DNA from 3 places in the Paenibacillus sp. FSL L8-0333 genome. Region 2 is predicted to be linked to each of the others. Evidence: a T-box and tRNA genes for the amino acid it is inferred to sense, from the RefSeq annotation. Region 2 holds a T-box; the other regions hold tRNA genes.
What was found. A T-box is a leader RNA that pairs with one kind of tRNA and senses whether it is charged. The one in region 2 lies ahead of metG (methionine--tRNA ligase), so its partner is inferred to be a tRNA-Met.
Positions count from the first base shown of each region.

Region 1 (6,393 bases), 1.8 Mb from region 2:
TCTCTGCAATGAGAACATTCAAATCGGAAGCTTAGCTTCCAAAACTCAGGTTTAGGCCTGTTACTCACTCGTTGCTCAGTTTTGAGAGTTTAAGCTCTCAAGTAAGACTTGATCCTTGAAAACTGGATACCGAAACGAATTTGCGTTTTAGAACATCTTTTAGCAACTTGTGCAAACAAGTAAATGTTATTAGTGAGATTTTTCTTCGGAAGAATCAAGGTTAAGCTAATAAGAGCACACGGAGGATGCCTAGGCGCCAGGAGCCGACGAAGGACGTGGCGAACAACGAAACTGCCTCGGGGAGCTGTAAGCAAGCTTTGATCCGGGGGTGTCCGAATGGGGAAACCCAGCTGTGGTAATTCGCAGTTACTCATACCTGAATACATAGGGTGTGTAGAGGCAGACCAGGGGAACTGAAACATCTAAGTACCCTGAGGAAGAGAAAACAATAGTGATTCCGTCAGTAGCGGCGAGCGAACGCGGAACAGCCTAAACCTAAGAGCTTGCTCTTAGGGGTTGTGGGACGTCTCACATGGAGTTACAAAGGAATATGGTAGGTGAAGAGGTCTGGAAAGGCCCGCGATAGAGGTAAAAGCCCTGTAGCCTAAACTGTGTTCTCTCCGAGACGGATCCCGAGTAGTGCGGGGCACGTGAAACCCCGTATGAATCCAGCAGGACCATCTGCTAAGGCTAAATACTACCTGGCGACCGATAGTGAAACAGTACCGTGAGGGAAAGGTGAAAAGCACCCCGGAAGGGGAGTGAAATAGAACCTGAAACCGTGTGCTTACAAAAAGTCAGAGCCCGATCTATGGGTGATGGCGTGCCTTTTGTAGAATGAACCGGCGAGTTACGTTTAACATGCAAGGTTAAGCCGAGAAGGTGGAGCCGCAGCGAAAGCGAGTCTGAATAGGGCGAATGAGTATGTGGACGTAGACCCGAAACCGTGTGATCTACCCCTGTCCAGGGTGAAGGTGCGGTAACACGCACTGGAGGCCCGAACCCACGTACGTTGAAAAGTGCGGGGATGAGGTGGGGGTAGCGGAGAAATTCCAATCGAACTCGGAGATAGCTGGTTCTCCCCGAAATAGCTTTAGGGCTAGCCTCGGTATAAGAGTAGTGGAGGTAGAGCACTGATTGGGTGCGGGGTCCGCAAGGATTACCAAGCTCAGTCAAACTCCGAATGCCATATACTTATTGCCGGGAGTCAGACAGTGAGTGCTAAGATCCATTGTCAAAAGGGAAACAGCCCAGACCATCAGCTAAGGTCCCCAAGTGTGTGTTAAGTGGGAAAGGATGTGGAGTTGCACAGACAACCAGGATGTTGGCTTAGAAGCAGCCACCATTGAAAGAGTGCGTAATAGCTCACTGGTCGAGTGACTCTGCGCCGAAAATGTAACGGGGCTAAACACACCACCGAAGCTATGGCTAGATACTATGTATCTGGGGTAGGGGAGCGTTGTGTAGGGGTTGAAGGTGTACTGAAAAGAGCGCTGGACACTACACAAGTGAGAATGCCGGTATGAGTAACGAAAAGATCAGTGAGAATCTGATCCGCCGAAAGCCCAAGGTTTCCTGAGGAAGGCTCGTCCGCTCAGGGTAAGTCGGGACCTAAGGCGAGGCCGAAAGGCGTAGTCGAAGGACAACAGTTTGAAATTACTGTACCACCGTAATCCGCTATGAGCGATGGGGTGACGCAGGAGGGTAGTGACGCGGACTGATGGATGTCCGTCTAAGCAGTGAGGCTGATGTGTAGGCAAATCCGCACATCGTTAAGGCTGGGCTGTGATGGGGAGCGAAAATTATAGTAGCGAAGGTCATGATCTCACACTGCCAAGAAAAGCCTCTAGCCAGGAGAAGGTGCCCGTACCGCAAACCGACACAGGTAGGCGAGAAGAGAATTCTAAGGCGCGCGGAAGAACTCTCGTTAAGGAACTCGGCAAAATGACCCCGTAACTTCGGGAGAAGGGGTGCCCCGGTAGTGTGAATAGCACGAGGGGGCCGCAGTGAAAAGGCCCAAGCGACTGTTTAGCAAAAACACAGGTCTGTGCGAAGCCGCAAGGCGAAGTATACGGGCTGACGCCTGCCCGGTGCTGGAAGGTTAAGGGGAGTGGTTAGGGGTAACCCGAAGCTATGAACCGAAGCCCCAGTAAACGGCGGCCGTAACTATAACGGTCCTAAGGTAGCGAAATTCCTTGTCAGGTAAATTCTGACCCGCACGAATGGCGTAACGACTTGGGCGCTGTCTCAACGAGAGATCCGGTGAAATTTTAATACCTGTGAAGATGCAGGTTACCCGCGACAAGACGGAAAGACCCCATGGAGCTTTACTGCAGCTTGATATTGAATTTGGGTACGATCTGTACAGGATAGGTGGGAGCCGTAGAAATCGGAGCGCAAGCTTCGGTGGAGGCGCCGTTGGGATACCACCCTGATCGTATCTAGGTTCTAACCTAGTACCCTAATCGGGTACGGGGACCGTGTCAGGCGGGCAGTTTGACTGGGGCGGTCGCCTCCTAAAGAGTAACGGAGGCGTTCCAAGGTTCCCTCAGAATGGTTGGAAATCATTCGCAGAGTGCAAAGGCATAAGGGAGCTTGACTGCGAGACCTACAAGTCGAGCAGGGACGAAAGTCGGACTTAGTGATCCGGTGGTACCGCATGGAAGGGCCATCGCTCAACGGATAAAAGCTACCCTGGGGATAACAGGCTTATCTCCCCCAAGAGTCCACATCGACGGGGAGGTTTGGCACCTCGATGTCGGCTCATCGCATCCTGGGGCTGAAGTAGGTCCCAAGGGTTGGGCTGTTCGCCCATTAAAGCGGTACGCGAGCTGGGTTCAGAACGTCGTGAGACAGTTCGGTCCCTATCTGTCGTGGGCGCAGGAAATTTGAGAGGAGCTGTCCTTAGTACGAGAGGACCGGGATGGACGTACCGCTGGTGCACCAGTTGTTCCGCCAGGAGCATGGCTGGGTAGCTACGTACGGACGGGATAAGCGCTGAAAGCATCTAAGCGTGAAGCCCCCCTCAAGATGAGATTTCCCAATTAGTAAGACCCCTTGAAGACGACGAGGTAGATAGGTTGGAGGTGGAAGTGCAGCAATGCATGGAGCTGACCAATACTAATCGGTCGAGGGCTTATCCTATACTTAGAATGCAGATTCGTTTCGGATTCAGTTTTCAGGCGATTAAGCTTGGTATGAATATTCCCTGATAGCTCAGTTGGTAGAGCACTCGACTGTTAATCGAGTTGTCACAGGTTCGAGTCCTGTTCGGGGAGCCATATGGAGAGGTGTCCGAGTTTGGCCGAAGGAGCACGATTGGAAATCGTGTAGGCGCCACAAGCGTCTCGAGGGTTCGAATCCCTCTCTCTCCGCCACAAATTTTTAATTAGTATGGCCCGTTGGTCAAGGGGTTAAGACACCTCCCTTTCACGGAGGTAACATGGGTTCGAATCCCATACGGGTCACCAAATTTTCACTTGATTTATCCTAGTGGACTTTGGTACAATAACAATTGTTGTTTATGGAGGCTTAGCTCAGCTGGGAGAGCATCTGCCTTACAAGCAGAGGGTCGGGGGTTCGATCCCCTCAGCCTCCACCATAACATATTTTTACTGACGCGGGGTGGAGCAGCCCGGTAGCTCGTCGGGCTCATAACCCGAAGGCCGCAGGTTCAAATCCTGCCCCCGCAACCAATTAACTTAAGCAATTATATCTTTTGGAACCGTGGTGTAGTTGGCCTAACATGCCTGCCTGTCACGCAGGAGATCGCGGGTTCGAATCCCGTCGGTTCCGCCATTTTCATCATGGCTCGGTAGCTCAGTCGGTAGAGCAGAGGACTGAAAATCCTCGTGTCGGCGGTTCGATTCCGTCCCGAGCCACCATTTATCATCACAAAAGAATGAGTGCCATGCCGGTGTAGCTCAATTGGTAGAGCAACTGACTTGTAATCAGTAGGTTGGGGGTTCAAGTCCTCTCGCCGGCACCATCCTTGGAGGATTAGCGAAGTGGCCAAACGCATCAGACTGTAAATCTGCTCACGTAAGTGTTCGGTGGTTCGAATCCATCATCCTCCACCAGTTTTTAGGGGCATAGTTTAAAGGTAGAACAACGGTCTCCAAAACCGTTGGTGTGGGTTCAATTCCTGCTGCCCCTGCCAAGTTCTTTCTAAAGTTTAATATGGCGGCCGTGGCGAAGGGGTTAACGCACCGGATTGTGGTTCCGGCATTCGTGGGTTCGAGACCCATCGGCCGCCCCATTTTCTTTAAAAATGAATAATGGCAACAATATCAACTTAATATGGCGACTGTGGCGAAGGGGTTAACGCACCGGATTGTGGTTCCGGCATTCGTGGGTTCGAGACCCATCAGTCGCCCCATTTTACTTTAAAATGTTATTGGGGATTAGCCAAGCGGTAAGGCAACGGACTTTGACTCCGTCACTCATAGGTTCGAATCCTATATCCCCAGCCATTTTATGCGGACGTGGCTCAGCGGTAGAGCATCGCCTTGCCAAGGCGAGGGTCGCGGGTTCGATTCCCGTCGTCCGCTCCAAAATTTACATGGCGCCATAGCCAAGTGGTAAGGCAAAGCTCTGCAAAAGCTTTATCCCCAGTTCAAATCTGGGTGGCGCCTCCATTTAGTTCATATGTGCCGGCGTGGCGGAATGGCAGACGCGCTCGACTCAAAATCGAGTGGGAAACCGTGGAGGTTCGAGTCCTCTCGCCGGTATCTTAAAAAGGTTAGTAAGAATGCTTTTATAAGCAATCTTACTAACCTTTTTTCTTTATGTTCTTAGTTTTACAGGATTAAGCCGTTGAATAGAGAGTTTCTCTATTTCAACGGCTTTTTTTAATCTGATTAGTGATTAACCTGATTGATTATTAATGCGGAATGCTCGCGGGGTATGACCTATTTCTCGTTTAAACATATTGCAGAATTGGGCATCGTTCACAAAACCTGCAGCAGCAGATACTTCAGAGATTTGCATCTGAGTATGACGTAATAGAGATTTTGCATAATCCAGGCGTTTTAACAGCAAATACCGCAGGGGTGAAGACCCGAAACGTTCTTTAAATAGATGGCGAAAACGATCGTAGCTATATCCGGACATTTCTGATAGTGTTTCGACGGACAATTTATGGCGATAATGCTCATTCATATAATTAAGGACATATTGTACTCGATCTTCTGATGGGGATTGATATCCAGAGGCACTAAGAAGCCTCATAAGATGGACGGTAATCTCGCTCATTTGTAGGTTTAGAAGCTCAGAGAATCCGTCTTGCTTACGTGTAAACTCTGCTTTCATTCGCAGCAGGATTTGAAGAACGGTCTGATCTTTATCATCTTCATATACGCCGAGCAGATTACTCATATTAGGGTGTTCCGAGTGGAAGCCTACAAATAATACATTTGCATCCTCACGGTGGTGCTCGTCATGTTTATGATTGGGTGGCACAAGCGCGAAAGAAGAGGAGCGAAAATGGTAACTTCGTGGGCCAACATTGGTTGTCCCTACCCCCTGTAAATAATAGACCAGTTCGTAGCATTCATGCTGGTGTGGAGGGATATAAGTATTTAGCTCATGTGTGGCACTTACAATATATAGAACACGATCCATGATGATCCTCCAATACTTATGTTTTAGCCGAATCGTACAAAACTATGACCGAAATCATATAATTATTTTTAATAATATTTGTTATGATCGTATCAATAAATCCGAAAGTTCGCAACCTGACTGGCCATCTCGTTCGGAAATAAAGCGGATTATTAATAATAATGGTATTTTTATTGCTATTTTTGAGCCTAAACGTTAAATTTATTACTTTTAATGATACTTTATTTGGAAAAAAGAGAATTTCCATTTGAACCGTGAATTATACAATGGGTGAAGATGGGGATTCTGCCGGATTACTAACTAACTAAAATTAGGGGTGGAATAGAGTAATGAATAAAAAAGTTCTTTCTTTGTTGTTATTAATGGTGATGGTTCTGGTCACAGCATGTGGGAATAACACGTCCAATAACGGTTCTTCTGCGAATACTGGATCAAACGCTGCTGAGGGTGGAGAAACAGGTTCAGGGGATAAACTCAAGGTTGTATTGCTGATTCCGGGGACACTTGGGGATAAATCATTTTTTGATTCCGCTAATAACGGCTTGCAAAAGGTTAAGAATGAACTAGGTGCAGTAACAAAGGTTGTTGAAATGGGCGTTGATAAAACGAAATGGGAGCCTACATTTAACGATATCGCTTCCGAGGATTGGGATGTAATTATTTCTGGCGGTTCTGAAATTACAGAGATGTTTAATGCAACGGCAGAATTGTATCCAGACAAAAAATTCATTAATTATGATACCGACATCGATGAAGCACCAGATAACATGT
Region 1 covers NZ_CP150186.1:5,943,318-5,949,710, reverse strand. The annotation lists rRNA gene NYE72_RS26475 (23S ribosomal RNA) at 219-3,144, shown strand; tRNA gene NYE72_RS26470 (tRNA-Asn) at 3,206-3,281, shown strand; tRNA gene NYE72_RS26465 (tRNA-Ser) at 3,285-3,377, shown strand; tRNA gene NYE72_RS26460 (tRNA-Glu) at 3,396-3,470, shown strand; tRNA gene NYE72_RS26455 (tRNA-Val) at 3,526-3,601, shown strand; tRNA gene NYE72_RS26450 (tRNA-Met) at 3,619-3,695, shown strand; tRNA gene NYE72_RS26445 (tRNA-Asp) at 3,721-3,798, shown strand; tRNA gene NYE72_RS26440 (tRNA-Phe) at 3,809-3,884, shown strand; tRNA gene NYE72_RS26435 (tRNA-Thr) at 3,913-3,988, shown strand; tRNA gene NYE72_RS26430 (tRNA-Tyr) at 3,994-4,079, shown strand; tRNA gene NYE72_RS26425 (tRNA-Trp) at 4,086-4,159, shown strand; tRNA gene NYE72_RS26420 (tRNA-His) at 4,183-4,258, shown strand; tRNA gene NYE72_RS26415 (tRNA-His) at 4,303-4,378, shown strand; tRNA gene NYE72_RS26410 (tRNA-Gln) at 4,398-4,472, shown strand; tRNA gene NYE72_RS26405 (tRNA-Gly) at 4,479-4,553, shown strand; tRNA gene NYE72_RS26400 (tRNA-Cys) at 4,564-4,637, shown strand; tRNA gene NYE72_RS26395 (tRNA-Leu) at 4,652-4,730, shown strand; gene NYE72_RS26390 (AraC family transcriptional regulator) at 4,867-5,622, opposite strand; gene NYE72_RS26385 (BMP family ABC transporter substrate-binding protein) at 5,952-6,393, shown strand, end outside.
Region 1: it has a tRNA-Met gene. The T-box ahead of metG (methionine--tRNA ligase) is inferred to sense a tRNA for this amino acid. The anticodon was not compared.

Region 2 (6,393 bases):
GCAGCCGAAGCCAAGCAGTGACATCAGAACCATTAGGCCACCCATGCGGTAAACATAGGCGCTGTCATGATTGCCAACCCCGTTGTTGATGATCAATGCGACAATGGTAGGCAAAATCAGCTCCAGAATCGCTTCCATCAGTTTGAAGATCGGTCCAATGATCGCTTCTTTTTTGTACGGCTTTAAATATACTGCAATTTTGAACAAATTTATCCACACCCAACATAAGAAGTATTTAACCACTTGAAATATGTATAAGAACAGTTATGATTATGGCATATCTACTCACATATTAATAATATTGGATTCGTATCGCTCCCATACGATTAGCATATCTCAAGTTCGGAGGATTTTTATATGGATATTAGACAGCTTAAATATTTTATGGCGATAGCTGAGGAAGGACAGATCACATCTGCAGCCAAAAAACTGCAAATGGCCCAGCCTCCACTGAGCCAGCAGCTAAAGCTCCTGGAGGAAGAACTCGGTGTAAAGCTAGTGGAACGAGGTCCACGCAGCGTGCAGCTCACTGAAGCTGGAGCCATTTTGCGGGACCGTGCCCAACAAATTCTGGAGCTGGCAGATTCCACTGCCCGTGAGCTCACTGATTTTGTCAAAGGTTTAAAAGGAACCCTAGCCATTGGTACAGTTTCTTCCTCTGGAGCTACGTTGCTTCAAGATCGGCTATGTGAATTTCACAAAACCTATAAAGGTGTGAAGTTTGAGATTCATGAAGGAAATACCTTTAGAATCATTGACCTCTTGAATAAAGGCATTGTCGAAGTCGGGATTGTTAGGACACCCTTTAATGGTACAAATTTAGAATGTCTTTACACACAAGCTGAACCTATGATTGCCGTAATGACACCTGAGTATGACTGGAAAACGGATGAAAACTTTATTGAGATCGGTGAGCTAAAGGATAAGCCGCTTATTATCTACCGCCGTTTTGAGCAGCTTATCCGGGAAACATGTCTTGAGAACGGCTTTGATCCGCTGATTTTCTGTATGAATGATGATGCTAGAACAACACTGCTCTGGGCAAACGCTGGTCTTGGCATCGGAATCATCCCCAAATCCGCTTTCGAATTAACGAGTAATAGTAATTTGATCTATAAAGAAATTAGTAGTGAATCACTACGCACGCGGGTCGCCGCCGTCTGGATTAAGGATAAATACTTGTCATCATTGGCTTCAAAGTTTATTGAGAGTTTCAAGAATGGATAATACCAGCTCTATTTATTCACTTGCTGTTGAACGAGCCTATCCTCTTCTTCTTTAATACGGTTAATATCAATTCGTTCAAACAATAATTGTAAATCAGTAACCTGTTGGTAAGGGGGTACCGAGCAAGGCTGCCAATTCGGTAGTTCTAACGACAGGAACCCCCTGATCTTGTCACAAGAGAACGGCAGAAACGGATGTAACAAATTCGCTAGGTTCGCAATAATCTGCACACATGTGTATATTGCAGAATCACAAGAAACCTGATCCTCTTTTATCTGTATCCATGGTTTTTGCAGGTCGAAATACTGGTTTGCCTTGCGCACATAAGAAAAAATATACTCCAGCGCATCTTTTAGATTCCCAGCCTCAATAAGCCGCCCTGATTCGAGATACAAGAGGTCAATGTTGTCATTCCACCCCTTATCCAATTGCCCATTCGGCACTTTCCCTTCATAAAACTTATCTACAAAAGCCAATGAACGGTTCACAAAGTTACCAAATGCTCCAAGCAGCTCTCCATTATGGCTATAAATAAACTCTCTCCAGGAAAAATCCGTGTCCCGCTTCTCGGGTCCATTAGCAATTAAGAAATAACGAATAGAATCTGGCTGATACCGCTCTAAAATATCAGGTACCCAGACCGCCCAGTTTCGGCTAGTGGAGAACTTCTGCCCTTCAAGGGTTAAATATTCGCTAGATATAATCCTGTCCGGTAAATGCAGACCTCCAGCTCCTAATAACACAGCCGGCCATATTAAAGTGTGAAAAGGAATATTGTCTTTACCATGCACATAATAAGCAGTAATCTCCCCTTTTTCCTCTAACCAAAAATCCTCCCAGCTTCCTCCGGACTGTGCAGCCCACTGCTTACTGGCTGATAAATAACCACTTACCGCCTCAATCCAAACATAAATCTTTTTATCTTCAAATCCAGCCACAGGAACATCTACACCCCAAGACAAGTCTCTTGTTACCGCGCGGTCCTGCAGCTCTTCTTGTAAATAACGTTTGGTCAGTTTTATAGCGTTATCTCTCCAAAATTGTGCTTCCTCTACATATTCCGTTAATTCAGACTGAAAATTAGATAAGCTAAGATAATAATGTTCTGTCGGCCTTTCTGATGGTGTATTACCACATAATTTGCAGACTCTGTCTAACAAATCGGCAGGATCTAGAATCGTAGAACAATAATCACATTGATCCCCTCGCGCCCGCTGGCCACATACCGGACAAGTCCCTTCCACATATCTGTCTGGCAAAAAGCGCTGATCCACCTCGCAGTAACATTGCGCAATGGTTTTTTTATATAAATGACCATTCTCTAGTAGCTTTGTAAACAACTCTTGCACGACCTTATGATGCTGCGGTTGATCCGTTCGAGTATATAGATCATAACTAAATCCCAGCTGTTTAAAACACTTCAGAAACTCCTCATGATATCTGCTTGCAAAAGCTCCGGGTGTAATCCCTTCATTCGCAGCCTGAACCGCTACGGGTGTGCCATGGCAATCACTGCCTGATACATATAATACGTTATCCCCTTTGGAGCGAAAATATCGTGCCAGCACATCCCCAGGCAACACACTTGATAATCTCCCAAGATGTAAAGATCCATTCGCATACGGCCAAGCACCACCTATAAACACATTACTCATTAACCTTCTCCTCCTTTTTTTGACAACAAAAAAACTCCCATCCACAAAGGACGAGAGTTCTACTCACGTGTTACCACCTAATTTTATAAATGCCTCATGACATTTACCTCTTCAGGTACGACGTTAATTAACGTTTATACCCTAGCACTGTAACGGATGCAGGTTCCGGCGCAGCCTACAACCCATAAGGTTTCGATGCGCAGCTCTGAGACCATATTCCCAAGGGTTTTCTTTACTCCTTTTCAGCGACCGGAGCTCTCTGTTGAAAGAATTGCCGTGGTACTCTTTCTCTTCTTTGCTTTTACATATTCAAGTTAGAGAAAATAATAATCAATTTGTTGTTTATTGTCAATGTGAAAAATCAAGCTCACTGTAACTTTTCCAGTTAATCTCCGTCTTTTATATAAATACGTTACAAGGAGGTCCCTCAGTGAAAAAGGTAAATTTGCTTACACTCTCTGTTCTTTTACTAGCAGGGGTATGGGGTTGCTCCGATAATCAAGTCAATTCTGTACCTAAAAGTGAGCCCTATACTTCCAAAGAAGCCATCAGTAGAGGGGATATTGTTTCTTGGGAAAAAGTGTACAACCTCGATAAATTCGAGCAATTTATAACGAATCTCTCCAGCAAAAAAGCAGACAATATACGCGTTACAAGTTACACAGATGAAGGCGATCCTATATTTAAGGATTTGAAATTTGACGGTAACGTGATTAATTATAGCTATGATACCTCTAATGATGCATTCGGTGGAAGCAACACAGGAGTCAGAACCGATACCTGCTCCGAAGTGACGAGTAAAAAAAGCACACAAGGTGAAATTATCTATTCGATCAGCGGTTGCACAAATAATGACTCTGAAATTGATTACTACCTTTTTCGCACAACAAAATGAAATGCTGAAATAAAAAAGACCACCCAATCATAATACAATTGGATGGTCTCTGTACTTCATATTATTTCATGATTTTGCAAATATCATTGGTGAATTGAACAGGATCACTAACCTGTAGACCTTCGATCAACAGCGCTTGGTTGTACAGCAGGTTCGTGTATAAACCGAGCTTTTCTTTGTCGTTCTCTGCTGCCGCCTTCAAGGACTGGAATACTTCGTGATGGATGTTGATTTCAAGTACCTTATCCGCTTGCACCTCTTGGCCATTCGGCATCGATTTCAGAATTTTCTCCATCTCGATCGTCAGCTCACCTTCTGCAGAGAGACATACCGGATGAGTCTTTAAACGTTTGGAAGCTTTAACATTTTTCACTTTGCCGGACAGGATGTCCTTCATCGCTTCAAAAAGCTCCTTGTTTTCGTTCTCTTCCGCTTCCGTTGGCTTGTCCGCTTCGTCGGCTTCGATCCCCAGATCTCCGCTGGATACGGATTTAAATTCTTTTTCCTTATAAGACTGAATCATCTTGATCGCAAATTCATCAATATCATCAGTGAAGTAGAGAATTTCATACCCTTTATCCGATACAAGCTCGGTTTGCGGGAGCTTCTCGATTCTGTCGATCGACTCTCCGGAAGCATAGTAGATATACTTCTGATCTTCTGGCATTCTTGAGACGTATTCGTCCAGCGTAACCAGCTTCTTCTCCTTGGAGGAGTAGAACATCAGTAAATCTTGGAGGGTGTCTTTGTGCATCCCATAATCGTTATAAACACCAAACTTAAGCTGTCTGCCAAAAGCATTATAGAACTGCTCATATTTCTCTCTTTCATCCTTCAGCAGGCTTTGCAGTTGGCTTTTCACTTTATTCTTAATATTCTTAGCGATCAAAGTCAGCTGACGGTCATGCTGGAGCATCTCTCTGGAAATGTTCAAGGAAAGATCCTCTGAGTCCACCATACCTTTTACAAAACTGAAGTAATCAGGCAGCAGATCCGCACATTTGTTCATGATCAACACACCGTTGGAATAGAGCTCAAGACCTTTTTCATATTCCTTTGTGTAATAGTCAAACGGTGTATTTTCTGGGATGAACAAAATCGCATTGTACACTACAGCACCATCAGCACTGATATGAATATGTTTAAGCGGCTTATCGAAGCCGTAACGTTTCTCTGCATAGAAGTTATCGTAATCTTCTGTAGTCAGCTCGCTTTTGTTCTTGCGCCAGATTGGCACCATGCTGTTTACGGTTTGTTCTTGAACAACTTCTTCGAACTCATTCTCCGTGCCTTCTTTTGGCTTTTGTTCCTTCAAGTCCATTTTGATTGGGAAACGGATGAAGTCGGAGTATTTTTTAATGATGGATTTCAGGCGATATTCTTCCAAATATTCATCATATTGATCTTCTTCAGTATTCTCTTTAATCTTCAAAATCACATCAGTGCCGACAGAATCCTTCTCAACAGTCTCGATGGTATAGCCGTCAGCGCCCTTAGACTCCCATTTAAAGGCCTCGTCGCTGCCTAATGCCTTACTGATCACTATAACGTCATCAGCCACCATAAACGCAGCGTAGAAGCCCACTCCGAACTGTCCGATGATATTGTGGCCATCTTTAGCTTCGTTCTCTTTCTTAAAAGCAAGAGATCCACTCTTCGCGATTGTACCTAAGTTATTCTCCAGCTCCTCTTGTGTCATCCCGATACCTGTATCGGAAATCGTCAAGGTTCTGTTCGCCTTATCGGCGGTCACTTTAATATAATAATCCTCTTTATTGAAGACCAGGCCTTCATCAGCTAAGGCTTTGTAATAGATCTTATCAATCGCATCACTTGCATTGGAAATCAGTTCACGCAGGAAAATTTCCCGTTGAGTATAAATGGAGTTAATCATCATTTCCAGCAATCTTTTCGATTCGGCTTTAAACTCTTTTTTGGCCATGAATAAATAAATCTCCTTTCAAAATAACCTTATTATTCATCATTCCGTGATTAGCACTCTTCTTAGATGAGTGCTAATTCTTCTTTTTATATAACATAAACTGATTTTCAATGTCAAATTTTTTGGCTACTTTCATATGAAAATATAACCATTTACAATTCCCTTGCAATCCTATTGATTGTATGATTTAAATAGATTAGATACATAATTTCCAAATAAAGGTTTATACATTTCGGATTTGGGAGGTCTTTAAATGAATGAACAAGCAATGTCCGCTTTAAATTCCACAATAAAAAGCCCCGTAAAGAACTTAATTGGCAGTGTATTCATTCCCGTACATGATATTGAAAAATCCCGTCGCTGGTATTGCCAAGTCCTGGGGCTTCCAGAGACAGATTGTAAGATCATGAACGGTCATTTATGCCCGCTGCCTATGCAGGGAAACACTGGAATCATACTGGATACCATGCCGTTGTGGGGCGGCTTAGAACCTGAAGGAACACCGCCCATTACAACACCAGCTTTTTTGTTACTGACCGATGATTTGCAAGCCTCTTTCAATTATGTGAAGGCTCTCGGTGTAGAGCTAGTAACTGAAATTCAAGATGAGCATTGGTTTGTTGTGAAAGATCCTGATGGGAATAAATTAATGATTTGCAAGCAACATTTGGATT
Region 2 covers NZ_CP150186.1:4,096,163-4,102,555, forward strand. The annotation lists gene NYE72_RS18220 (ABC transporter ATP-binding protein) at 1-207, opposite strand, end outside; gene NYE72_RS18225 (LysR family transcriptional regulator) at 358-1,227, shown strand; gene metG (methionine--tRNA ligase) at 1,236-2,882, opposite strand; T-box leader at 2,926-3,187, opposite strand; gene NYE72_RS18235 (DUF4362 domain-containing protein) at 3,313-3,777, shown strand; gene htpG (molecular chaperone HtpG) at 3,839-5,719, opposite strand; gene NYE72_RS18245 (VOC family protein) at 5,973-6,393, shown strand, end outside; gene NYE72_RS18250 (LysR family transcriptional regulator) at 6,366-6,393, opposite strand, start outside.

Region 3 (6,393 bases), 3.1 Mb from region 2:
TTGGAAATCATTCGCAGAGTGCAAAGGCATAAGGGAGCTTGACTGCGAGACCTACAAGTCGAGCAGGGACGAAAGTCGGACTTAGTGATCCGGTGGTACCGCATGGAAGGGCCATCGCTCAACGGATAAAAGCTACCCTGGGGATAACAGGCTTATCTCCCCCAAGAGTCCACATCGACGGGGAGGTTTGGCACCTCGATGTCGGCTCATCGCATCCTGGGGCTGAAGTAGGTCCCAAGGGTTGGGCTGTTCGCCCATTAAAGCGGTACGCGAGCTGGGTTCAGAACGTCGTGAGACAGTTCGGTCCCTATCTGTCGTGGGCGCAGGAAATTTGAGAGGAGCTGTCCTTAGTACGAGAGGACCGGGATGGACGTACCGCTGGTGCACCAGTTGTTCCGCCAGGAGCATGGCTGGGTAGCTACGTACGGACGGGATAAGCGCTGAAAGCATCTAAGCGTGAAGCCCCCCTCAAGATGAGATTTCCCAATTAGTAAGACCCCTTGAAGACGACGAGGTAGATAGGTTGGAGGTGGAAGTGCAGCAATGCATGGAGCTGACCAATACTAATCGGTCGAGGGCTTATCCTATACTTAGAATGCAGATTCGTTTCGGATTCAGTTTTCAGGCGATTAAGCCTGAGCATTTACGCTGTAAATGCCCGTTTGGTGGCGATAGCGGAGGGGTTCCACACGTACCCATCCCGAACACGACCGTTAAGCCCTCCAGCGCCGATGGTACTTGGACCGAAGGGTCCTGGGAGAGTAGGACGCCGCCAAGCGGACAACCACATTACCCGTGGTATTTTTTTTGCCCTTAATATTAATATGTCTTAGAAGGGCCTTTAGCTCAGCTGGTTAGAGCGCACCCCTGATAAGGGTGAGGTCGGTGGTTCGAGTCCACTAAGGCCCACCATATTCCCTGATAGCTCAGTTGGTAGAGCACTCGACTGTTAATCGAGTTGTCACAGGTTCGAGTCCTGTTCGGGGAGCCATTTATGGAGAGGTGTCCGAGTTTGGCCGAAGGAGCACGATTGGAAATCGTGTAGGCGCCACAAGCGTCTCGAGGGTTCGAATCCCTCTCTCTCCGCCATAAAAATTATTAGCATGGCCCGTTGGTCAAGGGGTTAAGACACCTCCCTTTCACGGAGGTAACATGGGTTCGAATCCCATACGGGTCATATCATGGAGGCTTAGCTCAGCTGGGAGAGCATCTGCCTTACAAGCAGAGGGTCGGGGGTTCGATCCCCTCAGCCTCCACCATAATATTCTCACTGACGCGGGGTGGAGCAGCCCGGTAGCTCGTCGGGCTCATAACCCGAAGGTCGCAGGTTCAAGTCCTGCCCCCGCAACCAATTTACTCTTATACATTATGTTTAGGGATAAGCTGGTATGGTGAAAATGAATAGTATATACTTATTAATGACGCGGGGTGGAGCAGCCCGGTAGCTCGTCGGGCTCATAACCCGAAGGCCGCAGGTTCAAATCCTGCCCCCGCAACCAATTTACACTTATGCATTATGTCTATGGAACCGTGGTGTAGTTGGCCTAACATGCCTGCCTGTCACGCAGGAGATCGCGGGTTCGAATCCCGTCGGTTCCGCCATTTAGTTAATTATTATTGGGGATTAGCCAAGCGGTAAGGCAACGGACTTTGACTCCGTCATGCATAGGTTCAAATCCTATATCCCCAGCCATTTATGAGAGCCATTAGCTCAGTTGGTAGAGCACCTGACTTTTAATCAGGGTGTCGAAGGTTCGAGTCCTTCATGGCTCACCATTTTCTTTAAAGTGTGCGCGTGTGGCGGAATTGGCAGACGCACCAGACTTAGGATCTGGCGTTTCACGACGTGGGGGTTCGAGTCCCTTCACGCGCACCATGTTTTTGCGGACGTGGCTCAGCGGTAGAGCATCGCCTTGCCAAGGCGAGGGTCGCGGGTTCGATTCCCGTCGTCCGCTCCATATAGATTTTGCGCCCTTAGCTCAGCTGGATAGAGCGTTTGACTACGAATCAAAAGGCCGGGAGTTCGAATCTCTCAGGGCGCGCCATTTTTATTACTAAGCAGTTATAGTATTGTTAACGGGATGTAGCTCAGCTTGGTAGAGCACCTGGTTTGGGACCAGGGGGTCGCATGTTCAAATCGTGTCATCCCGATTTTATACCTTTGCGGGTGTAGTTCAATGGTAGAACTTCAGCCTTCCAAGCTGATAGCGTGGGTTCGATTCCCATCACCCGCTTATAATGAGAAACACCTGCCGGTATTAGGCGGGTGTTTTTTTGATTGGACATATCTTACGGAGACTTAAATAATAGAAACGCCCCCCTCCTTAATATAGGAAAGGGACGCTGCTGTAGTGGGTTTATAAGGGATCGTCCTTATATAAGAACGCCTACCTCACCATTATTCACGAACTTAATACTTTCGATCTTCACCTCTAGTTGACCTGAAGGAATCGCTAGCTGACAAGTACTGCCGAGCTCAGCCAGCAGCAACTGCATGCCTATAGGTGACAACATAGAAATCTTGTTATCGTTAGGTTCTGCTTGGTTAGGAAATACGATGGTATAGATATCTGTAGTATTATCGTCCAAGTAACGAAGCTGCAACTGGCTTCCGATAAAGACCTGAGAATTTAAATCTTCACCATTAAACTCAGTTAGTAATTGTTCCAGCTCAGAGCAATAACGGGACAACAGCGTTTCAGCATTGCTTCTATCCTTGCTTCGTACCGGAAAGTATTGATTTAGAAATGCGATTTTTTCCTCATCAAAATAAATAAGCTGCTGAAGCAGCTGTGTCCGTGAGCCTTCATAGATAAGACTATGGTTCATAGTAGATTTCACCCCCTCTAAGTAACACATTCCTTGTAAACTTGTTATGGTGTGTTGCCATCTTAAAATCCCTCCTATACAAATAGAGGCCCCCCAATGGAGACCTTCTGATCAGTATACCAGCTTCTATTTGTAAATCCAATCCATTTTAAAAGGGGAATTAAAACCTTCTAAATATTGTAATGAAAACCTTTGACTATTACATACTTGGGTGCTATGATAGGCTGATGCATAGGCATTTCGTAGAAAACTGCGAAATGCCTATACTGTATTTTGAAGATATTTTTACATTAATTGTTACCTGGGGAGTGATACGCCATGTACATTTCGTTGAGTTCACATATAGATTCCAGAACTATAAAATAACTACTTAATTTATTAAAGGAGGAGATCAGGATGATTCAAGTTAAAGAGTTTGTAGATGCTGATAATTCTTATGCAGAGAATAAAGCTAATGAGTTCCTGGCAGGACTACGGGAGGAACAGATTGTGAATATCTGTTACGGTTCGGTAGTTAAATCATCACGTGATGGGGCAGAGCACCAAAGAACCACTATACTGGTCGTGTATAAGACAAATGAAAGGCAATAACTGGAACACGTTTTTTTCATGTCTATCCATTGTCTCTACGCTGTGCGTTGTGATTGTCATCATTTATTATGTTTTCAGCTAATTAGTAAAAAGAGGACCTTTCCCATCTACGGGCAAAGGTCCTCTTTAGTTTATAAGTGCATTTACAGTCTTACATTCCGTCTGGTACGGATAGACCCAAACCGGATGCGATACGCTGTCCCAAGTCTGGATCAGCCTTAAAGAAATGTTCAATCTGGCGACGTTTGATATCGTTACTTTCAACAGGAGTCATAGCGCCAACGATGTTTTGAACTAGACGGGTACGTTCTTCTTCAGACATTAGACGGTACAAGTCACCTGGTTGTGTATAGTGATCGTCACTATTGTAGGCGACACTATCCGCATATCCGGAGACTTCGAACGGCGATGTTTTATGCTGCGGTGATTCTTTTGGTCCCCCTAAGCTGTTAGGCTCGTAATAGGCTCCGGAACCGCCATTGTTGCCCAAGGCCATGCCACCATCACGTTGATAGTTCTTCACTTCTACTTTTGGACGGTTGATAGGCAGGCTGTTGTGGTTAGGGCCAACCCGGTGGCGGTGTGCATCACCATACGCGAACAGACGGCCTTGTAGCAATTTATCCGGCGAAGCTTCAATACCAGGAACGAAAGAGCCGGGAGAGAATGTGACTTGTTCTACTTCAGCGAAGTAGTTCTCCGGATTGCGATCCAATACCATACGGCCAACCTCGATTAACGGATAATCTTTTTGTGACCAGACCTTTGTTACATCAAATGGATCAAAACGGTAAGTCTTCGCATCCTCGATCGGCATAATTTGCACGTAGAGCTTCCAAGCAGGGAAATCTCCTTTATCAATAGCATTGAACAAGTCTTCTGTATGATAATCCGGGTTTTCCCCAGCGATTTTGGAAGCAAGGTCTGCATCTAGATTCTTAATGCCTTGTTCTGTTTTGAAATGGTATTTCACCCAGACTGTATTACCCTCGGCATTTACCCACTTGAAGGTATGGCTACCAAACCCATGCATATGTCTCAGCGTAGCTGGAATTCCGCGATCCGACATCAAAATCGTTACCTGATGCAGAGATTCAGGCGATAAAGACCAGAAGTCCCATACAGCATTCGGGTTCTTCAGATGTGTCTGTGGATCACGTTTCTGTGTATGAATAAAGTCCGGGAATTTAATCGCATCACGAACGAAGAATACAGGCGTATTGTTACCTACGAGATCATAGTTTCCTTCTTCAGTATAGAACTTCACGGCAAAACCACGAGGGTCGCGTACGGTATCAGCAGAACCTAATTCACCAGCTACAGTAGAAAAACGAATGAACAACGGTGTACGTTTGCCTACTTCAGACAAAAAGTTAGCTTTTGTGTATTGGGTCAGATCTTTTGTAACTTCAAAATACCCGTGAGCGCCAGCACCTTTAGCATGAACGACACGTTCAGGAACACGTTCTCTGTTAAAGTGGGCTAATTTCTCAAGCAGATGGACATCTTGCAGCAAAGTGGGACCGCGGTCACCGGCTGTCATTGAATTCTGATTGTCGCCTACTGGAGCACCCCAGCTGGTTGTAAGATTATTATTATTGGAGCTCATTAATAGAATCACCTCATGAGATTTGATTTTAGATTTAGTATAAGTTCTATATTAATGTTTTTTAAAGAAATTGCAACACTTTTTAAATAATTGACACATTACAATATGTGGGAATCGTCATTACATCGTTGGCACATTCAGATATATATGATAGACAAAGTGATTAATTGCTTAGCAGAATTAAAAAAGAAACAGCGCATCCCTACCATCACTGGAGGGGTGCGCTGCATTTTTTGATATAGAAGATATTCGGTTCTTGTACTTAGGCTTTAATGTACATTCTGTTGTAATATTCATCTAGCATTCTTTTGGTGGCAAACTCCGTACGGGTGGTTTCGATACTCTTTTTCATCATTTGTACCCATTGTTTACGATTCTCGTAAAAGGTTGGGAGCACACGTTTCAATAAGGTGTCGTACAGTGCATCACTATCATGCTTATCCAGCACCTCAAAGTCTGTAGTTTCGAAGCCGTCTCCAATCTGCCAGCCATTCTCACCATCGATGCAGGCTTCCGGCCACCAGCCATCCAGAATAGAACAGTTCAATACACCGTTCATTGCTGCTTTCATCCCGGAGGTGCCGCTGGCTTCCAGTGGTCTGCGTGGATTGTTGAGCCAAATATCAGCACCGCGCGTCAGCTGGGCGCCAATCGTCATATCGTAATTCTCGAGGAATACCACACTCTTTGGATACTTTTTCATCATCGCTACTAGGTTGCTGACGATTTTTTTACCGTTATCATCGAGTGGGTGCGCTTTGCCGGAAAATACAATTTGTATCTTTCCAGACTCCAGATAAGGTTCGATAATTTCTGGCTGCGAGAAGATCAGGTCGCTTCGTTTATATGGAGCTGCTCTGCGTGAGAAGCCAATGAGTAGATTGTCAGCATTTAAGCTAATGCCGGAACGTTCTTTGATGAACTGGATCAGTTCTCCCTTGATCTCTTTATGCACTGCCCATAAGTCGCCATCTTGTTCGTAGGCTTGCGTCATTCTTTCATCTACCCAGGTAGGAGTATGGATGGCATTAGTAATGCCTATAATTTCTGATCTTCCGGCTACTTCCTTCCACATTTTATTAGCCGTATCGGCGTGTAGCTGGGCTACTGCGTTGGAAATACGTGACAGCCTTAGACCTGCAACCGTCATATTAAATGGCTCGCCGCCGATCCGTTCCATCTGGTCACGGGTTAAGCCGTTGAACGCACTCATATACTCAAGTCGGTCGAGAGGATGGGTTTCGTTGCCTTCTTTGATTGGTGTGTGGGTAGTGAATACTACTTCTTCGCGAGTCGCTTTCCAAGCTTCTTCGAAGGTATGGCCTCCGGACATTTTTTCACGGATTAGCTCGATAGCCGCTAGA
Region 3 covers NZ_CP150186.1:954,923-961,315, forward strand. The annotation lists rRNA gene NYE72_RS04075 (23S ribosomal RNA) at 1-587, shown strand, start outside; rRNA gene rrf (5S ribosomal RNA) at 662-778, shown strand; tRNA gene NYE72_RS04085 (tRNA-Ile) at 836-912, shown strand; tRNA gene NYE72_RS04090 (tRNA-Asn) at 916-991, shown strand; tRNA gene NYE72_RS04095 (tRNA-Ser) at 997-1,089, shown strand; tRNA gene NYE72_RS04100 (tRNA-Glu) at 1,106-1,177, shown strand; tRNA gene NYE72_RS04105 (tRNA-Val) at 1,184-1,259, shown strand; tRNA gene NYE72_RS04110 (tRNA-Met) at 1,275-1,351, shown strand; tRNA gene NYE72_RS04115 (tRNA-Met) at 1,423-1,499, shown strand; tRNA gene NYE72_RS04120 (tRNA-Asp) at 1,525-1,602, shown strand; tRNA gene NYE72_RS04125 (tRNA-Gln) at 1,619-1,693, shown strand; tRNA gene NYE72_RS04130 (tRNA-Lys) at 1,701-1,776, shown strand; tRNA gene NYE72_RS04135 (tRNA-Leu) at 1,792-1,876, shown strand; tRNA gene NYE72_RS04140 (tRNA-Gly) at 1,884-1,958, shown strand; tRNA gene NYE72_RS04145 (tRNA-Arg) at 1,969-2,045, shown strand; tRNA gene NYE72_RS04150 (tRNA-Pro) at 2,078-2,151, shown strand; tRNA gene NYE72_RS04155 (tRNA-Gly) at 2,164-2,234, shown strand; gene NYE72_RS04160 (GreA/GreB family elongation factor) at 2,374-2,829, opposite strand; gene NYE72_RS04165 (sporulation protein Cse60) at 3,226-3,420, shown strand; gene katA (catalase KatA) at 3,572-5,029, opposite strand; gene glgP (alpha-glucan family phosphorylase) at 5,292-6,393, opposite strand, start outside.
Region 3: it has a tRNA-Met gene. The T-box ahead of metG (methionine--tRNA ligase) is inferred to sense a tRNA for this amino acid. The anticodon was not compared.